Regions from separate parts of the Psychrilyobacter piezotolerans genome, predicted to be linked through region 2. Evidence: riboswitches for the same ligand, from Rfam matches in the RefSeq annotation. Region 2 holds a riboswitch; each other region holds the start of a gene.
The links. A riboswitch is a leader RNA that binds a small molecule or an ion and turns the genes downstream of it on or off. The one in region 2 is predicted to bind cyclic di-GMP.
Positions count from the first base shown of each region.

Region 1: it holds a riboswitch for cyclic di-GMP, as region 2 does, so the genes downstream of both, DYH56_RS12595 (hypothetical protein) here and DYH56_RS02940 (putative bifunctional diguanylate cyclase/phosphodiesterase) in region 2, are expected to answer to the same signal.
Region 3: it holds a riboswitch for cyclic di-GMP, as region 2 does, so the genes downstream of both, DYH56_RS15225 (tetratricopeptide repeat protein) here and DYH56_RS02940 (putative bifunctional diguanylate cyclase/phosphodiesterase) in region 2, are expected to answer to the same signal.

Region 1 covers NZ_QUAJ01000026.1:13,164-20,873, forward strand. Annotated here, with positions in the region: gene DYH56_RS12575 (aconitate hydratase) at 1-1,332, opposite strand, end outside; gene DYH56_RS12580 (DUF4037 domain-containing protein) at 1,853-2,668, shown strand; gene DYH56_RS12585 (DNA-3-methyladenine glycosylase I) at 2,718-3,269, shown strand; cyclic di-GMP riboswitch class I at 3,530-3,605, shown strand; gene DYH56_RS12595 (hypothetical protein) at 4,018-4,803, shown strand; gene DYH56_RS12600 (hypothetical protein) at 4,818-5,540, shown strand; gene DYH56_RS12605 (hypothetical protein) at 5,687-6,055, shown strand; gene DYH56_RS12610 (hypothetical protein) at 6,037-6,441, shown strand; gene DYH56_RS12615 (energy-coupling factor transporter transmembrane component T family protein) at 6,545-7,549, shown strand.
Region 2 covers NZ_QUAJ01000003.1:138,242-145,951, reverse strand. Annotated here, with positions in the region: gene metH (methionine synthase) at 1-1,554, shown strand, start outside; cyclic di-GMP riboswitch class I at 2,161-2,245, shown strand; gene DYH56_RS02940 (putative bifunctional diguanylate cyclase/phosphodiesterase) at 2,371-3,888, shown strand; gene DYH56_RS02935 (EAL domain-containing protein) at 3,918-6,782, shown strand; gene DYH56_RS02930 (PEP/pyruvate-binding domain-containing protein) at 6,827-7,710, opposite strand, start outside.
Region 3 covers NZ_QUAJ01000051.1:2,020-9,729, reverse strand. Annotated here, with positions in the region: gene DYH56_RS15250 (glycoside hydrolase family 15 protein) at 1-511, opposite strand, end outside; gene DYH56_RS15245 (cobalamin B12-binding domain-containing protein) at 780-1,898, shown strand; gene DYH56_RS15240 (GGDEF domain-containing protein) at 1,873-2,820, shown strand; gene DYH56_RS15235 (hypothetical protein) at 3,097-3,432, shown strand; gene DYH56_RS15230 (D-alanine--D-alanine ligase) at 3,503-4,360, shown strand; cyclic di-GMP riboswitch class I at 4,514-4,600, shown strand; gene DYH56_RS15225 (tetratricopeptide repeat protein) at 4,620-4,991, shown strand; gene DYH56_RS15220 (GGDEF domain-containing protein) at 5,450-6,322, opposite strand; gene DYH56_RS15215 (phosphatidylserine decarboxylase) at 6,516-7,400, shown strand; gene DYH56_RS15210 (NusG domain II-containing protein) at 7,403-7,710, shown strand, end outside.

The DNA.
Region 1 (7,710 bases), on a different contig from region 2:
ACCCTCTCTATCTTTAGGAGGGTAGATAAAGTAGTTTTCATAGACTGCGAACTTATCAGGCAGTGCTACTTTTGGAAAATCCAATCCGCATTCTGAAGGATCGGTAAGATATCCTGTTAAAGCCGAAACAGCAGCTGTTTCAGGACTGATAATATAAACATCTGCATCCTTTGTTCCGCATCTTCCTTTGAAATTTCTGTTAAATGTTCTCAGTGAAATTGCTTTGGACTTTGGTGCCTGTCCCATGCCTATACATGGCCCGCATGATGCCTCCAATATTCTTGCTCCAGCTGATATTAAATCACCCAGAGCGCCCTCATCCGACATCATTTTTAGAATATTACTGGAACCAGGAGAGATTACCAGACTCACATCCGGATGAACCCTTTTACCTTTTAAAATAGCTGCTACCTTCATCAAATCTGTATAGGAGGAGTTAGTACAGCTGCCTATTGCAATCTGGTCTACCTTAATTTTTTCTATATCCTTTACAGCAGCAACATTGTCAGGGCTGTGCGGCATAGCTGCCATAGGTGTAATTTTATCTAGATCAATAACCAATTTTTTATCATAGATGGCACCCTCATCAGCTATCCATCCTTCATAATCCTTGGTTCTTTCCTGTCGTGTAAGAAAATCAAGGGTGTTTTCATCACTTGGAAAAATAGATGTTGTAGCCCCAAGTTCAGCACCCATGTTTGTGATGGTGGCTCTGTCGGTGAGAGAAAGATCAACGACTCCTTCACCTGAATACTCAATAATATAACCGACCCCACCCTTTACGGTAAGTTTTTTGAGGATATAGAGAATTACGTCCTTAGCAGATACCCATGTCTTCAGTTTACCATGAAGTTCTATATTCAGAACTTTTGGTACTTTCAGAGTATAAGTACCCGTCGCCATAGCTGCAGCCACATCCAGTCCCCCGGCCCCGATTCCTATCATACCTAAACCTCCTGCAGTCGGTGTATGACTATCGGATCCAAGAAGAATTGTTCCGGGTTTTCCAAAACGCTCCAAATGCAGCTGGTGGCAAATACCATTTCCGGGTTTGGAGTAAATAATTCCATATTTTGCAGCAGCACTTTTGATGAATTCATGGTCATCGGCATTTTCAAAACCTGCTTGCAGTGTGTTGTGATCAATATATGCAACAGAAAGATCCGTTTTTATATCTTTAATATTCATAGCTTCTAATTGCAAATAAACCATCGTCCCGGTAGAGTCCTGGGTAAGGGTTTGGTTGACTTTAACGGTTATTTCTGAACCGGGTTTTAATTCCCCTGATATCAGATTATTTTCTAAGATTTTATACGTAAGCGATTTTCCCATTTTGACCTCCTCGTAGAATATATTTTTAATTCTTAAATTTTCATTTAAAAATTATACTTCCTGTTAACTCGTAGTTCATCATTAAAAATAATGATAAAAACTTTTATTATATATACAATATATCTTTGCACATGAAATTGTCAAGATATATTTGTAAAAAAACAAATATATTGGCTGGATCAAAGAATTTTCTAAGTTTTTAAATAGAAAATGCATATATAAGGTTAATGGTTGTTGAGTGTATCATTCATTTCGTGACTATGATGGTGTCGTTGGCCGAAAGGATAGAAAGGAGAAATGAAATAGCCGAATTTATAACAAGCGGGTCACTAACAACCATACTTTAATACTGCCTTATTAAAATAAGTTATACAAAATTCTTTTGTAATTAAATAACATAATAAAATCAGGACAAATTTCTTGAAAAAATAAGACATTTTTTATTATAATTGAATAAGGGCAGAACTAGTTTGTTATAATTAAAAATAAAAAAATATTCAAATAAAGGGGGACGAAAGGTATGAATAAATATGATGGCATATTATTGGAGTTAGTGGATGATTTTTCAAAATATGAATCGGTGGATGGGGTTCTTTTATCGGGTTCGAGAACTACTCCTGATTTTGATAAGGATTCGGATTATGATTTATATATATATTCTAAAGGTGAGATCCCATTGGATTTCAGGAAAAAAATAGCAGATAAGTATTTTAATTATGCTGAATTAGATAACACAACCTGGGAGAGAGAGGACCAGGGGTTCTTCAGGGGGAACGGTGTTCAGGTGGATATTGTATACAGGGATGTAGAATTTATAGAAAGGGTATTGGAGGAGATAGTTATAAAATGTACAGCCTCAACAGGATACAGCACTTGTTTTTGGGCCAACTTCATTAAATCAGATATCCTCTACGACAGGGACGGGAAATTAGAGAACCTGCAAAAAAAGTTTGATATTGAATATCCGGAAGAATTAAGAAAAAATATAGTTTCAAAAAACTTTCCCCTCTTAAATAAAATAATACCAGCCTATACCAACCAGATAGAAAAGGCCTTAAAAAGAAATGACATCCTAAGCGTCAACCATAGAATCAGTGCATTTTTTGAAAGTTATTTCGATATTATTTTTGCAATAAATATGAAACTTCACCCTGGAGAAAAAAAACTCCTAAAAATTACAAAAGAACAGCTGGATCACACCCCGGAAAATATGGAAACAGACATAAGGGAATTGTTTGAAAACCTGTATAAAAGGGAATTTGATATTGTAGACAAATTAAATGTGATTACCGGCAGATTGGAGAGTCTGTTAAAAGAATTAAATTTAATATTTTAATGTAAGATCCAAAAGGAAATGGATTAAGTTTGATCCACAGGGGGAGTGAATGAAAAGGTGTGATTGGTGTATAGGAAATGAACTCTATGAAAAATATCATGATGAGGAGTGGGGGAAGGTTGTCCATGATGACAGAACCTTGTTTGAATTTCTGATCTTAGAATCTGCCCAGGCAGGGCTCAACTGGCTGACTATATTGAAAAAAAGAGAAAACTATAGAAAAGCCTATGATAATTTTGATTATAATATGGTGGCTGAATACAATGAAGAAAAATTTGAAGAGCTGATGAATAATAAAGGAATAGTCAGAAACAGATTGAAGATAAGGGCTTCCATAAACAATGCCGGAAGATTTATGGAGGTTCAAAATGAATTTGGGAGCTTTTATAGATATCTATGGAATTTTACAGATGGTAAGCAGATAATAAACAGGGTAGAAAAATTGGAGGATCTTCCTGCAAAAACAGAACTTTCAGATGCCATAAGTAAAGACATGAAAAAAAGAGGATTTAAATTTATAGGAACTACAATCATCTATGCTTATTTACAGGCAGTAGGAGTAGTAGATGATCATTTGGAGGGGTGTGTGGCTAGGAAGTAAAGCAACGTGACGCTGCATCCAGAATTATTATCAAAAACAAAAAAGGATTATATGAGTAATTTTACTTATATAACCCTTTTTTTAATACCTTTACCCTTAGTCTCTTTTTCAATGGTAATTATTTCATCTACAATATTTGTCTATTTATTTGGGCTGAACATAAAAAAAATTGACAACAAAAATAAAATGCACTATATTGTAAAGAAATGACTAAAAATATTACAGTTTTAATTAAAATTCAATAATTTTTTAATTAAAATTTAAAATGTTGGCAAAATAGGAGAAATCCTGTGACGCAAAGCTATAGGGCCTTTAAAATGGCAGCCAGTTGCAGATCTTTCGGGATCTGTATTTTTTTTGTAGTTACTACTTTTGATTTTTGTCCGCTTGAGACACGAGTATCTAAATTACTTTTATTTGAAATAAAATAATTTAGAATGTGGCTAGAGACGGAAACAGGAGTAGTATGAAGAAAATTCTAAGGATTCCATCCTTAACTGGCTCTATTTACTTTTTATCTGAAAAAGAAATAGAGGAAAGAAAAGCAGACTTTTTCTAAATGATGTTATAGGGGTAAGTCAGAGGTAATTACCGTCTTTTTACAGCTTCAGTCCTCGTTACACTGCGGAACTTATTCTGTTGTACGACTGAGTAGAATTTTTACTGAGAAGTAGAGTAACATCTAGAAAAAGAATTTTTAAATAAAAAAAATGCTAGAAAGCAGAAATTTTTTATAGGGGATGGGGTTATGGAAGATATGAATGAAATAGTGAATCGGATACTAGATGAAGATAAGGAGATAAAAAATAGCTCGAGTGGTACCAACGGGACATTGACTATAGAAGAGTTTATGGAAGAAAATTATGAGGTAAAGAAAGAGTTAGAAGAAGGGGAGGAAGTTCGGTATATAGCCTATGAACCATCAGATGCTACTGGGATATTAAGGTTTATAGTACCTATCTATGTATGTTTTTTAACTGCTTGTACTTTTTTTATTATCACTTCATATACTGGGAATCGTTGGATATTTTTACCTACTTTTATTTTATTTCTGCTTACAATAATATTTATCATGAGTATGGTTGAGGATACTGTAATTTTTACAGATAAATCATTGATTATAAAAAGGAAAAAATATAGTAAAAAATTTATCTATAGTGAGATAAAAAGGATGAATGTCAATATTTCCCCGGGATGTTTTTCATACAGTATTTATAGTGATAAAGAAAAAATTGGGGTGATTACAACAAATTACAACAGATTTCAGTTACCTCAAATTTTATTAAAATTTAAAAGCGAATTAAAAATACAAGATGAAATAATGACATCTAAATTATTTAAAATAAAGATACTATTAATAGTTTTAATAATGGGATTAATAGGCACTTATCTTGAGCTTTCATCATATTTATTTTTTATGAATTTAATAATTTTATATTTTGATATTATTTTAGTTACTACATATTTTAAATTACTAAAAAAAGGAAGAATAAAAATAGTCTTGATAAAGAAAAAACTAAAAAAAGTAACTTAGAAAATCCAAAGAATTTGAACATATTAATAAATAAAATATTGGACGAAGACAGTACAATTAAAAACAGTTTGACTGGTACCAATGGAGAATTAACAATAGATGAATTCATGGAGAAATATCCGAAAATAAAGAAAAGGTTAGAGGTGGGGGAAAAGGTTCGATATATTGCTTATGAAAAGATAAAATCTAAAAAACGTGAATTCAACAAAATTTATTTTGGATCTTTTCCTTTGGCAGTAGTCTCACTGATTATTACAGTTTATTATAGTTGGCTTTTCTTTCCAATTTTTATGACATTTTTTATGACATTTTTATGTTCTCATGAATTTGCACAAGAATCAATAATTTTTACCAATAATTCACTACTTACATTAAAAAAAAATAATAAAATAAATAAAATATTATATAGTGAAATAAAAAAAGTGGTTTACAATAAAACTCCGAAAAATCCTGAATTTGGAAATTTGATTTTAAAAGGGAAGGAAAATAAATTAATATGTTCTGAAATCTATTTTTCTAAAATCAATCTTTCAAATATAATTTATAAAATAGGTATTTCTAAAATGGGAACCACAGAAAAAATTCTAACGTCTATTGCTTATATAGGACTTATAATATGGGTGTTTTTAGCCTTGATAGCTATTATAGACTTTTATGTTTTTATGCGATTACTATTTTGGATTCTGGGTATTCTTTCCATGTATAGATATATTACAATTAAGAAGGGTAGTAAATAATGGACGAACAATATTCTGCTTTTTATGTCGATACAGATAATTACGTTAGGTTTGATAGAGACAATCACAGTTTTATCGATCTATTTGTGATGATTGGTGTAAACTAGTGGCAAAAATATAATAAAAAAAATTATGGGGATGGGATTATGGAAGATATAAAAGACGTGAATGAAATAGTGAATAGGATACTAGATGAAGATAAGGAGATAAGAAATAGTGATACTGGTACCAATGGAGAGTTGACCATAGATCAGTTTATAGAGCAGTATCCTGAGATAAAGAAAGAGTTGTCGGAAGGGGAGGAGGTTAGGTATATAGCTTATGAAAAAAATAAATCAAGTAAAAATATTGATTACACTCTTAATTTTGTCTTTTTAACATTTACATCAATTTTTATTTTATTACTTTTAATTGAACTGCTTGCTTATATGAAATTTAATTTTCTGTATTTTTTTGTTAGCTACTTTTTTATTATGTTAGTTTTATTGATAAAAAAATGGATAAAAATACAATAATTTTTACAAATTATTCATTAATTACAGTAAATAAGAATAAAACAGAGAAAATTCTATATACACAAATAAAAAAAATTGATTATCTTAAGTTGCCATTTTTTTCAAGTAAAACAGCTCATTTTACTTTTTATGAAAACAAGAATAAAAAATTGGGTTTTAATGAGGGTTTTTCAAAAATAAATATATTAGATATTGTTAAGCAAATCAATTTAAAATTAAATTTTAAAAACGATTTATTTGCTGCACGATTAACTGGCGAATTTATAATATTGATGACGATAAGTAGAATTATAGAAAATACTCATATTTTTAGTAAGGATACTTATATAGGCATCCTTGCTATATTAGGTAGTGTTTTAATAACATTTAACTTTTTCAAATATTAGATGTGAGGAGGATGTTTATGGCAAAAGTAAAATCTTTAAATCTGCTCAATGGATTTAGATATAAAATAAAACTTTTAAGAGAAAATCAAAATAGGAGGAAAATATGGAAATAAAAAAAATTAAAGAGCTATTAAAAAATACTGTTGGAAAATCAATTATATTGGCGGTGATTTATTCTGTCTTACTGATTATTTTTCCCAATATACTGTTCCTATTTATTTTGTTAGTTATTCCTATGTTTATATTTTTTTTATGGAAAGCTATCAAAAATAAAGATTTTACTGTGGTAACTAAGTTTATTTTACCATTTTTATTTATGTTTTTGTTTTACAAATCATATCATTCTATGGGAAAAAAACCTATAGGAGTCAATCTTTTCCATCCTCTCGTTAAAGAACGAGTAGAAAAACATTTTAAGGAAAAATATGACTTTGATTTCGTAGTAACCAGAATTTATTATTATTATTACGGAGATGAAGCTCATGGTATGAAATGGTATCCAGCTATAGGAGGATATCTAAAACATGATAAAAAATTCCCTGTAGGAGTATGGATAAGGGATGGAAAGATAGTCGATAACTATAGAAGGGTGATTTTTTATAGGGAAGTAGATGAATTCTATAAAAAGATGATCAGTAAACATTTTCCTTGGAAATATTCCTCTACAATAAGTATTTCTATTAGTGAAAAATGGATGGTTGATTCCTATGAGGAACTCTTAAAAAAGAAATTTAAAGATAATTATGTAAAAATAATGATTTTTTCGAATAAAGAGGATTTGAAGAAGAAAAAAATATCCAAAGAAAAATACCTTAAAACTATCAAAGGGTTCGTAGAAGAATTTTCAAAATATAATAATCATATCGATGACTTTTTCTTACGATTCGATAACACTCTTTTTGAAGAGAAAACAGAGAAAATGTTGGTTATTAAAAAAAGAGACTTTAAAGGGATTAAGAATGCTGAAAAATATGAAATTATAGCAAGAGATTATAATAAAGGGGTTACAATCGATAATTATTATTCTACTATAGATAAAATTTATGAAGAAATAGATCGTTTGAGTAGTGAAAATGAAAATATTTTCAGTGACTTTGAAAATTATTAAAGGAGGGAAATTTATGAAAAAAATATGGAGAAATTGAGCTTTGTCGGTCTTTTTCTTTAGCTTTCAATTTTGAAGGCGATGTTGCTTTCACAAAATTTATTCTACTAAGAGCGATATACAAATTAAGTTCCGCAACGTAGTGAGGATTGTATCCCGAAAGC
Region 2 (7,710 bases):
AAAATTATATCTCCTAAAACAGCAGAAAAAGAATCCGATCCAAGGGTTCAGATTACAGATAATCTGATTAACGGGAATAAATTAAATTTAACAACCCTTATAGACCTGTTGTTAAAGGAGTATTCTCCCATCTCAATAATACAGGATATATTGATGGAAGGGATGGAAAGAGTAGGAGAACATTTCAATAGCGGAAAGTTATTCCTGCCCCAGATAGTTAAAAGTGCTGTGATCATGAAGGAGGCCGTAACTTATTTAACCCCCCTGATTAAAAATGAAAAAATTAATATGGAGCACAGGGGAACTATTGTTATGGCAACTGTAGACGGCGATGTCCATGATATCGGGAAAAATATAGTAAAAACAGTTTTAGAATGCAACGGGTATAAGATCATCGATTTAGGAGTCATGGTTTCTATGGATAAGATAATAACCGCAATAAAAAATGAAGAAGTCCATGGCCTGGCCTTAAGCGGACTCATCACCCCTTCTCTCCATGAGATGGCAAGGGTAGCTAAAGAGATGGCAAATGAAGGAATAAATATCCCCCTTTTCATTGGAGGAGCTGCTACATCCAGCCTTCATACTGCCATAAAAATAGAACCCAATTATAGGGGTCGTGTATTTCATCTTACAGATGCTTCCAATACCGTAATAGTACTGGATAAAATCCTGGGAGGAGACCTGGAATATAAAGAGGCTGTATTAAATTCACATGAAAAATTGAGAAAGGCCTATAAAAAAACTGAAGAAGACAGGTCTTATCTGAGTTTAGAAGAAGGTTTTAAAAAAAGGGAAAAAATAACCAACAAGGTAATAAAACCGTCCAAAACAGGAGTTTTCGATATAAAAATCACTGTTGCAGACATAGAAAAATATATCCACTGGGATATATTTTTACACGATTGGAAGGTAAAAGACACCTTTAAAGAGGAAGATATTTTAAGGGAGGCTGAAAAATATCTAGAAATATTGAAAGATAAAAAATTAAAAATATCTGCAAGGTATGGAATTTTTAATGTGGAGAAAAGACCCATGGATATTTTAAAAATTAATGGTCTGGAACTTCCCATGGTGAGAACCCAGCAATGGGAAAGTTCACTGTCCCTGGCAGATTTTGTAGAAAATGAAGATTATATAGGTACCTTTGCAGTATCCATAGATACTGTATCCGGGAAAACAGAATATGAGGATATCATGTATAAATTACTGGGAAACAGACTGACAGAGGCTGCTGCATATTATTTAGAGACTAAAGCAAGTGAGGTAATTCAGGTTAAGATAAGACCGGCAGTAGGTTATCCTATTTTACCCGATCACTCCATGAAAAAAGAGATCTTTGATCTTATGAATATCTGGGAATTAGGAGTAACCCTTAGTTCCACTTATACCATGACACCTGTTCACACTGTCTGCGGTCTGCTGTTTTTCAGCGAAAATGCCAAATATTTTGATCTGGGAAAAATTGATGAAAATCAGATAGAATCTCTGGCGGAATTCAGAAAAGTTGATTTTAACAAAATGAAAGAAAATTTAGGTATTTCTATTTGTTAATAAATAGGATTCCTCCATTAAATAAAACCAGGGATTCCTAACCGGAATTCCTGGTTTTTATTTAGATTTTCCTAGCCTTACTTCTCCCTTAAGTCGCATCTTTTATCTCATTGTTTTTTCCATATAAAATCTCCTAACTTACTCCTTCTCTTTCTCCCTATTCAGGTTTGCATTTAAAATTGACTTCTTTCAACATATACATTATAATTTACGAGCACTTTCCATTAATTTTATATTAAAATTTAATTGAAAAAAGCTGTTGTGGAAAACAAATTCATTTTAATAGTTACAATAATCGTTACTTTTATTGGTTTCATTATAGATGAAACCATGACAAAGAAGGATATAACAAAAGGCAGCAATGGAAACATTGTATAATTTTACAATAGATGATGAATGGCTTCAGATAACTCAATAAAATTAAGTTTTTTTTAACTGCAACAATTTGACTCTATCTTTATACATTAAAAAATGGACAAATAATAAAACCGTATGTTATATTTAATCTTAAGGTAATAAGAGAGATTTTTAGTAACAGATTCTCCTAAAAATTATATCTTATCTATAAAAATTTTAAATAAAACAATTTAATTAATTCCTCGTGATAATCCGAAAAGGCAAAACAATGGAAACACTGTGACGCAAAGCTAAAGGGCCTTAACTATTCTTATTATGGCAGCCAGTTATCGAAATAATTTCAGAGTCAATGTAGGGAATTCTAAAAGATTATCTTTTAGTATCCTTTTTTTTTTGCAAATATATCTTTTTGAAAAATTAAGATAATAAAAAAAACATATAAACTAGGAGGAACATTTAATGAAACAAAGGTTCAAATTACTGTTAAGTTTGACAATTTTTTCTCTGGGAACGGCAGTCTATGGCCAGGGAGACACCTTGTTAAAACATGAGAAAGGTCTGATCTATAAGATTACAACGTATATCTTAGTTATAGTTATCATATCTTTACTGGCAAAGTACCGATGGATAAAAGACCTTTATCAAAAAGCATACTTTGATGAACTCACCACAGCTAAAAACAAGACCAGGTTCAGAAAGGAAATGGGAAGGTTAAACTTTGAAAGTAACAGAGGGCTGGGGATGTTTTTAGACTTAGATAACTTTAAGCGGATAAATGATACCTATGGTCACCATATGGGAGACCTTGTTCTCAGGGAAGTGGTGAAAAGGCTGCATAAAATATTCGATCACAACAGTATCTATAGATTGTCTGGAGATGAATTTTTTATACTGCATAAGAATATCGAAGAAGATGATATAGAAAAAAAAGCAGCGGAAACACTTAAGGAACTGAGAAAACCTCTGGAAATATTAGGATCAACTCTGAAAGTTCACGGGAGTATAGGGATCTGCCCTATTAGCCCAAAGATAAAAAGTACCTCGGAATTTCTGCACAGAGCCGATGTAGCTATGTACACAGCTAAAAAAAATGGGAAGGGGACCTTTGTAGTGGCAGACGACCAGATGATAGAAAAATTTGACAGATATCGTCAGCTGGAAAAAGATTTCATATATCACCTTGAAAACAAGGAAATTTTCCCATACTTCCAGCCAAAGGTTGAACTTGAGACTGAAAAAATAGTGGGGGTCGAAGCCCTGGCTCGTTGGATCCATCCAGAGGAGGGCTTTATACCACCAGGAGTTTTTATCCCCATAGCTGAAAAAAATGAGGTGATCGCCGATCTTGATTTTCTCATTGCAGAATCTGCAATAAAATCATTAAAAACCTGGATAGAAGAGGGGATAGTTGGAGATGACTTCAATTTATCCTTTAATATTTCAGTTAAAACTTTAGAAGGCCTGGATGTGTATGACCACATCGAAAATATGTTAAAAAAATACGGTGTTCCAGGGAATAGAGTACAGATAGAAATAACGGAAAGTATCTTTATAAACAACATCCAGAAGGTGCTCTACGAGATGAACCTCTTAAAGGAACGTTTGGGTATTTCAATAGCTTTAGATGACTTTACAGCGGGACATGCATCCCTGAAAGGGCTGGGAGTTTTAGAAATAGACACACTTAAGTTTGACAGAAGCCTCCTTCAGATAGTCAAAGAAAACGTAGATAAGGGGCAGAGGATATACAGCACCCTAATTGATCTTTCAGACGATATGGGATACATATCTGTTGCCGAGGGGATAGAGGACGCAGCTGAGAGTGAATTTTTGAAAAAAGAGGGAGTCAAATATGCCCAGGGGTACCACTTTGGAAGACCTATGCCTGAAAATGACTTGGTTGCGGTCCTGATAAATGAAAGGTCGGAATTAAAACTTAAAAAAAATACCTGCAGTGAATCGGAAATAGTAGCTTAGGTAATATTTACATAATATTGGGAGGAAAAATGATTAAACTTAACAGGAAATTTCTATTTTCTTTAATGTTGGTTTTTATTAGTTTAATAGTTCAGGCCACAAATTATATATCTTCAGGTATCTATTCTGAGGATGAAATCAATTATATAAAAAGTCTGCAAAATTCTGGAATACGGATGGGGGTTCATACAGGAAGTCCTTATATCGATCTTGAAAATCCCGATGACAGTTTGGTATATAAATATAAAGATCTCCTTGAAGAGTTTTTCCATATGGACGTTAAGGTGGAGACGGATTCCTGGGAAAATCTTTATGAAATGCTGGAAAGGGAGGAGATCGATCTTCTGCTTAACTTTACCCTGTCTGAAGAAAGAAAGGATAAAATTAACCTATCCATTCCGATACACAGCGACAAGCTCTATGTTATCACTACAAATAAAAATATTCCTTTGAGATCCTTTGATGATCTGGAAGGAAAGGAACTTACAGTTATTTCTCCATCTGCATACAGTGAGTATTTGAAAAAGTTTAAAAGGGAAAAGAATTTAAATTTCAGGTTAAGAGAGGTCCATGAGACTGCTGAAGGTTCTGCCTCTGACTATATTGTCGTTTCCAAGGAAGATATCTATGATAAAACCGAACCTATATTTGAATTAGGAAGAATAGACCCAATTGGATTGGGGATAGCAAAGAGCCAACCCATGCTGAAATCGGTAATCGACAAGGCACTGGAGTTTTCCCATAGAGAAAAGTTTTTAAAGCTGCTGGAGTATGAAAAAAACAAGAGGAGAAAGAGAGTTTTTCATAATTTTTTAAACCAGCAGGAGATTGATTATTTGAACAATAAGAAAAGTCTTAAGGTGATTTTCCAGAGTGATTTTTACCCTACTTCATATTATGATGGAGCTCAAAAAAAATATGACGGATCCTTCGTTCAAATGATGGAGGAAATCTCACAATTTTGGGGGATACCCCTGGAAGTTTCAAATGAAAATTTAAATAGTGAGGAAGCTGATCTGAGAGGGATGCTGTTCACTGAAGAAAGAGAAAATATATATAAATTTACCAAGTCATTGACCTACAAGGATATCCTGATTGTGGCTGCAGGTCCAAAAAAGATAGGAGTTGAGAAAAAAGTAAATAAGGTTGGGGTTGTAAAAACCGATATCTCAGCTGCTTCAATCCGAAAATACCTGCCTAAAGATACAGAAATAACTGAATTTCCCCACTCTCAAACCATGGTAGATGCCTTGAAAGATAAGGAGATCGACAGCTGTGTTATGGATGCCGATATGTTCCGTTACCTGCAGCAAGCGCGGTTTGATATTAATTTTTATAAAGTAGATATTTTAGATAAGCTACCCTTTGCAATAGCAGTAAAAAAAGATGACGAAATCTTAATTGGCATATTAAATAAGGTAATGGATAACTTCTTAGACTATAAGAGGGTAGAAGATGAATTTTTAAGTGAGATGTCTTTTTTTAAAACGATAAAAGCAGATGAGCAAAAAAAGAATAGAAAATCTCTTTCTCTGGTGATCTCATTATTCGGTTTTTTCACAGCAGCTTTTTTTACTGGATTTAAATACAGAACCAATAAAAAATTGAAAAATTTAGCCTATTATGACCACCTTACTACAGCCTTAAACAGGGTAAGCTTTAAGGAAGCTATGAATAAGATAGACTTTAAAAGAGACAGGGGTCTGGGTATGTACATAGATCTCAATGACTTTAAGGTGATAAACGATAACTATGGACACCATGCAGGTGATATGATCCTCAAAGAGTCAGTTTCCAGACTTCAGAAAATATTTTGTAAGGATACCGTCTACAGGCTGGCAGGAGATGAATTCTTTGTATTTCACAGGGATGCTTCTGTTGATGAAGGAATAAAGCTTGCCGAAAATGCCCTGGCGGAGCTGAATAAGTCAATAAATATCCTGGAAACAACCTTTAATATAGGTGCAAGTATAGGGATATGTGAGCTCCATGAAAAAATTGATAATATGGATTATTTTCTACACAAAGCAGATATAGCCATGTTTGCGGCCAAAAAGAATGGAAGCGGGTCTATAGTTGTTGCCAGCAAGGAACTGGTAAGGGAATTCGAGGAAAGTAAAAATCTGGAAAGAGATTTTAAGGTAGCACTGCAAAAAAATGAGATTATTCCTTATTTCCAGCCAAAGGTCAATCTGCAGACAAACAAAATAATTGGTTTAGAAGCCCTGGCACGTTGGGTACATCCCCAAAAGGGCATTATTTCTCCAATTACCTTCATCCCCTTGGCTGAGGAGATCGGCTTGGTATATAAGTTGGATATGAAAATTGCGGAACTCACCATAAAAACAGTTAAAGATTGGCAGGAAAGAGGGATTATAGATAAAGGTTTTAAGGCATCCTTTAATGTCTCTGCACAGACCTTTGGTGAAATAGATGTATATGAGCAGATAAAGTACCTGCTGGATAAATACGATGTACCTGGAGAAGCTGTTGAAATAGAGCTTACAGAAAGTGTATTTATAAAGAAATTCAGTAAAATACTTGGTGAACTAAACTCCATTAAAGATAAGCTGGGTACATCAGTGGCACTGGATGATTTTACAGCTGGTTATTCCTCACTGAGGGAGCTGGGGAAGTTAAATATAGATTCCTTAAAATTTGACAGAAGCCTGCTGGAGTCGGTTAAAGAAAATTCTGTTAAAGGTAAAAAAATATATCGTACCCTCATAAGGCTATGCAGCGATATGGATTATATTTCAGTGGCTGAAGGGATAGAAGAAGCCAGTGAAAGTGATTTTTTAAAGAAAGAAGGGGTTACCCATGCCCAGGGATTCTTTTTTGGAAAACCTATGCCAGAAAAAGACTTTGTTAATCTATTGAATAAGGGATTGTAATAAATCCTGCTTACTCAAAAAGGATCACAGATGAGCTTCTAAGTTCATCTGTGATCCTTTTTTTCTACGATCTTAACTATTCCGCTGGATCCGTCAACTTCCAGTAAATCTCCATCCTTAATAATTTCTGTAGCCTTATGGATGCCGCTTACACAGGGAATTCCATATTCCCGAGCTATTATTGCCCCGTGCTGGAGAGGTCCGCCGATTTCCATGACCACCCCCGATGCATTTACAAAAATAGGAGTCCATGCTGGTTCTGTAGCTCTGGCTACTAAAATTTCTCCTTTTTCCAGGGATTTTTCATAGGGAGAATTAAGTACCTTGGCTCTGCCACGGATAACTCCAGGCGAGATAGGATCTCCTGCCAGATCTCCCTCTTCCGATTCCCTTATATACCTGAATATCTTCCCCCGGCTGTCTATAATCTTCGGCCAGTCTTTAATGTGTTCCCTGGTTTTTCGTAATTTCAGATTTTTTTCAATTATACCCTGTAAATTCTCTTTATTGTTTTGAGCCTCCCTTACCTGCTTTATAGTCAGATCAAATATCTGATCTTTGAATTTTAGTCTTCCTTCATCTTTAAACTGCCTGCCTATTTCAAGGGCCACCTTTCTGAGAGCATCGTTGATTATCACATAGAGATATTTAGGATGTTCCCTATACCCCATGGTTTCATCGTATATCCCCGCATATTTAATAAACTTTTTCTTTTTTCCTAATTCTTTTGCTTTCTCCAACAATTTATTGTAGGCTTTTTGCTTTCTTTCCTTTACCGTCAGCACTACATTATCATGGATATTTAATGCCTTCAGCTGGATAAAGAATTTTTCCGGATTTTCGTAGGACCGGGGGGCTGCTATATCTATCTCCTTAAATCCCCTGGCTCCGTATCTGTGGATATACTCCTCATAAAATGCCGTAAATT
Region 3 (7,710 bases), on a different contig from region 2:
CCTTGCTTCCAATGGCAAATTCCTTTATACCGTACCTCCCTTCATGGAAGAGATTGATAAGAAAATACCGGTCCTTCTTATAATGCACCAATACTTCTTTGTCCGGTCTGTATAGGGCCGTATCAGCTATTTCATTTCCAAGGATATTAAAATCCTGGGTAAAAAATATTCTGACATCGTGATCTTTGGGAGAAGTATTATTTACACTTACTTTTTTTAAATAAATATTTTCATGAAAATCTACACAGTCATGAATTTTAAGTTCAATGGGAAAGTTTTCTTTTTTCAGGCAGATGTCTGTGACCAGAGAATCATCTAAATAATTTAATTGTATATCCCAGCTGGAATCAATCCAATGAAAAATACCGTCACACCATATACCGGTCATAAAAGAGTTTCCATTGGTGTGATTTTCCTCCCCCACATAGGGATAGAAAAACTCCCTCATACAGTAGTTATCATCAAAGGCTATAAGCATATTTCCATTTCCAATAGGAATATTTCTAGGCATTGTTTTCCCCCTCTCTTACCGAAGATATTTAAATATTTTTTACCGAAAAAAAAGAAAAAATCCTTTTTTTTTCATTTTGATATTTAAGAGTTACAAGAACCTTAAATATCAAATGCCCTATAAATTTTTGGACAGAGTACAAGATTTAATTTAACAACCTAGGAAGGAAAAAATACCAATACCACAGTATATTAAGCTGAATGGTATTTTTATCTGGATTTATGTTGGAATTAAACACCTATTCAAATCTAAAATTAGGAGGATTTGTATGAATAAATTGTATCCGTCTCCCAAGGGAGACATTGTTTCTTATGCTTCTGCTAAGGAATATGAAAAAAATATCCCTGTAATGGTTGAATCTGTAAATTCTATTATGACTAATTTGAATTCTATTGAAAATTTAATAGGTGGTAACCCCTTGTCTGTTATGCATGAAAATCATATCCACCATGCTAAATTTATGACCAATATATTTAAACTAAACGACTATGAACTTCTTAGAAATACACTAAAATGGGTCTTAAGCAGCTATAGATCCAGAGGATTCAAAAGTAAATATTTTCATAAAGAAATAGAAACATGGATAAAAGTTATAAATGAAAACTTAGATTCAAATACTTCTTCGGAAATCATTAAAATCTATGAATGGCTAAAATCTACCCTAGATCATGTGGAAGAAGAGATCAGTGATAAGACAAACGAAATTGAATATCCTTTTGATTCTGATTGGGAGAAAAATAAAAATAAATTTTTTAATTTATTAATCAATGGAAATTCTTCAGAGGCTTTATCATTTTCAAAATCCATTGTTCACGATAAAGAATCACTGGAAGATTTTTACACAAAAATAATAACATATTCAATGTATGAAGTAGGGTTACTGTGGGAAAAAGGTTTGATTTCAGTAGCTCAAGAGCACCTTGCAACGTCTATTGTAATGAGAATTATGTCCTTTTTATATATGAATTTTATTTTAGTTGAAAATATAAAAGGAAAAGCCATAGTAACAGCTTCCTCTAATGAGTATCATGAAGTAGGTGCAAGAATAATATCAGATATTCTTGAATTAGATGGATGGAATGTTATTTATCTGGGAGCTAATGTTCCTAATGAAGAATTGATAAAAATAATTCATGAAGAAAAACCTGATTTTATAAGTATATCTGTTGCTATGGCTTTTAATATGAGTGGTGTAAAAGACTTAATCTCTCAAATAAGGTCCGATTCAAATTTAGATAATATGAAGATTTTATTAGGAGGATATGCATTTACATTTGGTAGAGAAGCTCAAAATAAAATAGAAGCAGATAAGATAGCTCTTAGCAGCTGCGAAACTGTAGAAACTGCAAGATTATGGTGGGATGATAAAAATGAAGTTAAATTTTAATAAAAGTAAAATTTTAATAAAATACATGGCTGATAAAACAAATATGCCCATTGTTACCTTAACGAAAGATTTAAGAATAGATCAATACAATAAGGCTTTTGAAAAACTAATAGATAATCCCGGTAATATAACCAACAGCTTATTTGAAAAAAATGTTGGAAGAATTAATATCTCTTCTCAGTCAGTAACAGATAGAGGTTTAAATATTAAAGAAATAAGCTGCACCTATAATTCAAAATCAGGTTCTGTAACTTATTTACAGGGTTCTTTAATAAAAAAAGAAGAGGACACAGTTATAATATTTAAAAATTATCTGATTAGTGAATCTGAAATAGTGAGTGAAATTTCTCAAATAAATATTGAAATGTCAAATCTCACAAGGGAATTGACAAAGAAAAATTTTGAGTTAAAATTAGCTAATGAAAAAATCACTCAATTACTAAATACTGATTTTCTTACTGGAATTGCTAATCGTAAATTTTTCTTTGAACGTTTGAAAGAATTAATATCTCTAAAAAAAAGAAATAATTATTTTAATATAGGGATAATTTTTATGGATATAGATTTCTTTAAAAATTTTAATGACACCTATGGACATGACGTAGGAGATTTAGTTTTAATTAAATTTTCCCAAATGCTTAAAGATAATACTAGAAAAGAAGATATAGTTGCAAGAATGGGTGGAGAAGAATTCTGCATTATTGTGCAATGTAGGGAAGAAAACTATTTATTCGATATTTCTGAAAAACTCAGAAAAAAATGTGAAAATATAGTGTTAGAGGGGATAGATAATAAAATTACTGCAAGTTTTGGAGCAACTTTTTATAAAGAGTGGGAAGATGCAGATATCGTAATGAAAAGAGCTGACAGCAATATGTATAAGGCAAAAACTAATGGTAGAAATCAAACTGTATTCAAATAAGAATAAAAAACAGCAAGTCGCTTTAATCCACCACTTGCTGTTTTTGAATGTAGATTTATAAATAATTTATTTGAGGTCGATGCCTAGAAATAGATTAAATCAAGAAATTTAGAATTAAAATAATTAATAATTTCTAAAAAATTTATTCAATGCATCAAAGTTAAAGGAAAAAAGTTAAATTGCAGTATATCTAAAAAAGAAGACATCATAAATATAAGATGCTTTAAAATTAAGACCCTTTCAATCCAATGGGGTTTAAAATAAGGAGGAATAGCTATGTATACAGACAAGAAATTTAACGATCTATTGGTAGGACAATATAGTCAATTGTCCCAAGATATTTGGGCTTTCCTTAAAACAAGAGAAAGTTTAATCAAAATGGAAACGGCTACGTATCTTAAAAAACCTGCAGTCACTGCATTACAAAAAGACCTTATAAATAATTTCCCATTGAAAAATCATGTGAAATTAAACAGGTTTAAACAGCTTATAGGTGCAATGGTAAGGGATATTTTATCTGATCATGGCTATGTTATTCAACAACATGAAATAACTGTTAATCCTTCTGATCTATTTGTAAAGGCAACCAGGTATAAAAAATCTGCAGGATAAAGAAAACCTTTAAAAAGTAAAAAAGATATCTGGAATAGAGGTCTAAAAATAATCATTATAGGAGGAAAAGATGAAAATTGCAGTTTTTATGGGGGGAACATCAACTGAGAGGGAAGTATCACTAAAAACAGGGAGTGCAGTATTAAACAGCTTAATAAGACAGGGATACGATGCATATGGAGTGGATTTAACAAGTGAAAACCTGGTCGCATCATTCATTGAAAATGAATATGATCTGGCATTTTTATCTCTACATGGGGGGTGTGGAGAGGACGGAAGGATTCAAGGCTTACTTGATCTTTTAGGAAAAAAATATACAGGGTCTAAAGCAGCTCCAAGTGCAGTTGCAATGGATAAAATTATAACTAAAAGGATAGCAGATAGTTTGGGAATAAGAATCCCCAAGACCTATCCAAACAAAGAGGAGATAGATAAGTTTCCGGTAGTGATAAAACCGTCAAAAGAAGGATCCAGTATGGGGCTTTATATTTGTAAAAATATGGAAGATGCAGAAGTTGCTTTGGAAAACCTATCAGATAGAAGTGTGATAATAGAAGAGTATATAAAGGGAATAGAACTGACTGCAGGAATTTTAAATGGAGAAACTCTTGGAGTGTTGAAGGTAATTCCCCATGGTGGAATATATGACTATGAGTCAAAATATGCAGGAGGAAAGACCGATTACGAGTACCCTGCAAAGGTATCGAAAGAAATCTATGAAAATGCCATGAGGAATGCTAAGCTTATTCACGATGAACTTAAATTAAGCGGTGCTTCTAGAAGTGACTTTATATTATCAGATGACAAAATCTATTTTTTAGAGGTTAATACCTGTCCTGGAATGACAGAGACAAGCCTTCTTCCTAAACTTGCAAGCCTTAAGAACTATACATTTGATGATGTGGTAAAAAAAATTATCTCATCGTAGAGATATCCATTGAACAGGCAACTCCTTTGGTATTTTATGCCGTTATCCTAATATAGGATTTGACTGTTTTTAAATTTTTTCTATAAAAAATGCACTATATGTTAATTTTTGTTATAATAACTAGAATAAAAATATATTAAAAAAATAAATAATTTTGAAAAAAGGCAAAGCAAAGGAAACTTTGTGACGCAAAACTATAGGGTCTGAGTCTTGCAATGGATATGACAGCCAGTTGTCAAAGTTTCTTTAGGGGGACAAGATGCTTAAAATTCTAATCAACAGACTTATTAAAAATAATTATTCAGGTGAAAAAGTAAAATCAAAAGAGGAAAAAGGGTTGCTGAAAAGTTATGATAAAGCTATTAAATCCAATCCAGATAATCCAAATAGTTATTTTAACAGAGGCAATTTAAAGTTTAAATTAGGAGATTACCTAGGTGCAATGAAAGATTATAATACAGCTATAAAGCTAAACCCTGAATATTTGCAGGCGTATCACAGCAGGGCAATAATAAAAGAGAGGTTAGATTATTACAATGGAGCTATCGCGGACTATAACTTTATTTTAAAAATAGATTCATTGGACCCGTTAGCACATAAAAACAAAAATATTATCCAGCAAAGGTTTTAGTATAATGTAAAAAATAGGAAGTAAAATTATCTATTACCGTATTTTAATATTTAATACAGGGGAGTGTAACAACTTTTGTGTTTTCATTCAAATCTTAATTACTAAACTAGTTAGGCTTTTAGAATAGATATTCTGAAAGCCTTTCTTCATATTTAATTGCAAAAATATTGTAATATCTTCAACGCCAGCACTGAAATTCTCTAGATAATAAAAAATAGAATAATCATTAAGATTACTCTACTCCACTAAAAACTATATCTGTTTTTTCCATTTTCTTTGGCTTTGTAGAGGGCCTTATCAGCTTTTGTTAAAAAACTATCTAAATCTTGATCCTTTATAAGTTTGGAGTGACTTATAGGATTCAACATCTTTAACCATCGTGTATAGAATTTTATCAGAAAATAATATCCATAAAAATGAAATAAGCATATAAAATATAACAATTTTTGATGATTCCTTTAAGGAGTAGCAGCTAGGGTTGTTCGATTCTTACCGTTAATTTTAGATTTATACATCGCTTGATCTGCTCTCCTGATAAACTCCTTATAATTTTCAGACCTTTGATAGGATGCTATACCTGAACTCAGACTTAGGTTGTAATTATGAAATAAAATATTTTTCTTAAAATTATCTTTAATCCGTTCGGTTATTTTTAAAGCTATTTCCGCAGTTGTATTTTGATATACTATCAAAAATTCATCTCCACCATACCGAAAGGCATAATCTGATTCTCTTATGGAACCATTTATTAATTTACCTATGTATCTTAAAATTTCATCTCCTTTTATATGACCCACTGTATCATTAATTTTCTTAAAATTGTCAATGTCAATAAAGGCTATGGATATTTCATGATTAACTTCAGTCGATTCATTTAATATAGACTCTAACTTTTCTTCTAAATAACGTCTGTTGTACAATTTTGTCAATGGATCTTTTATACTTTTTTGTGAAATATAGAAATTATCTTTCCTTTCATTTAAAACAGACAAAACAACTCCCATTGATATCAGCATTAGTCCAATGGGCATTAAAACTTTGTCTATATGAGATAGAAACCCTTCTATCTCATATATTTCATCCATTACATTTTGTAATGCACCTGTATAAAATATAATGGACCCACCTACATATAAACTACGTATAAAAATTTTTCTAAAGGCAATTTTTCCAAAACATATCCATATTAAAGGTTGGATACAGATTAAAAGTTCGCTTATGATATCCCAGGCTGTTGGATTTTCTACTTTTGGAAATGGCATATCTAAGGATATCAATGTTAAAGTTATGGCTATTACAATTAAATATGGCATAAGTACTTTATTTTTCAAAGGTCCTCCTCCTTACTTTAGCTTATTTTATTTCATACTATCCAATTACTAAAAAAAACGATAATTCCTTTAAAATTGTTGCAGAGAACCTTAAAAACTATCATAAGAAAAGCAGATTTTCTAAATACATATATTTTATGATATAATATATAGGATAACCATTAAAATATAAAAGTTGACAGGGAGATATAATATGAAATTAGATAAGATTGAATATATAGATAGAAAAACCAATATGATATTGGTAGAAAATGTTCCGGGAGAAAATTTTTTGAAATTTTTATACCATAATCCATTTGGAAAACTGCCCTTGGAGCTGCTGGTAAAGAGAAAATGCCTCTCCTCTTTTTACGGAAAATTAATGGACCAGAAAAAATCAATCAATAAGATAGAGGATTTTGTAAAAAACAACCATATAGATATGAATGAATCTCAAAAAAAAGTAGGAGATTTTACTTCATTTAATGATTTTTTCTATAGAAAACTAAAGCCCAATGCAAGAAAGATAGAGGACGGATTGGTGTCTCCTGCCGACGGAAAGGCGGTAGGGTTTGAAAAGATCAATGACTGGGATAAATTCTTCGTAAAAGGAAGTGAATTTTGTTTAGAAAAATATCTGAATAATAAAGAGCTGCTGGAAAAATACAAAGGCGGTAGTATGATCATTGTCAGGCTAGCTCCTGCGGATTATCACAGATACCACTTTCCGGCTGACGGTAAAATCGGCAGTAGAAATAAGATAGACGGATACTATTATTCTGTATCACCCTATGCAATAAAAGAAAATTTTGGAGTATTCTGTGAAAATAAGAGGGAATTAACTACACTGGAAACCAGTGAATACGGGGATGTTTTGATCTCAGAGATAGGAGCTACCATGGTAGGAGGGATCGAGCAGACTTATACTCCTGATACCCATGTTAAAAAGGGAGAGGAAAAGGGGTATTTCACCTTTGGAGGTTCCTCGGTACTCTTACTGTTTGAAAAGGGTAAGGTTATGATAGATGACGATATTTTAAAAAATACAAAAAATGGCTATGAAACCAAGGTATATATGGGTGAAAAAATAGGAGAATAGAGATGTATTTTAAAAGGGGAGACCTAATAATCTATGGGCTAATCATAGGGATTTTTTTGACTTTAGGCATTAATGTCTACAATATTAAGGAAACTAAGGCAGAGAGAGCTGAAATATATGTAAATAATAAATTAAAATATACATACAAACTCCAAAAAGCAGAGAAAGACTTTTATGTCGATACGGATATTGGAGGAGTAGGAATAAAATTAAAAGACAATAAGATAAGGGTAACCTCCTCATATTCTCCCAGAAAACTATGTGTCAAGCAGGGGTGGATAGAGAGGTCGGGACAGACCATCATAGGAGT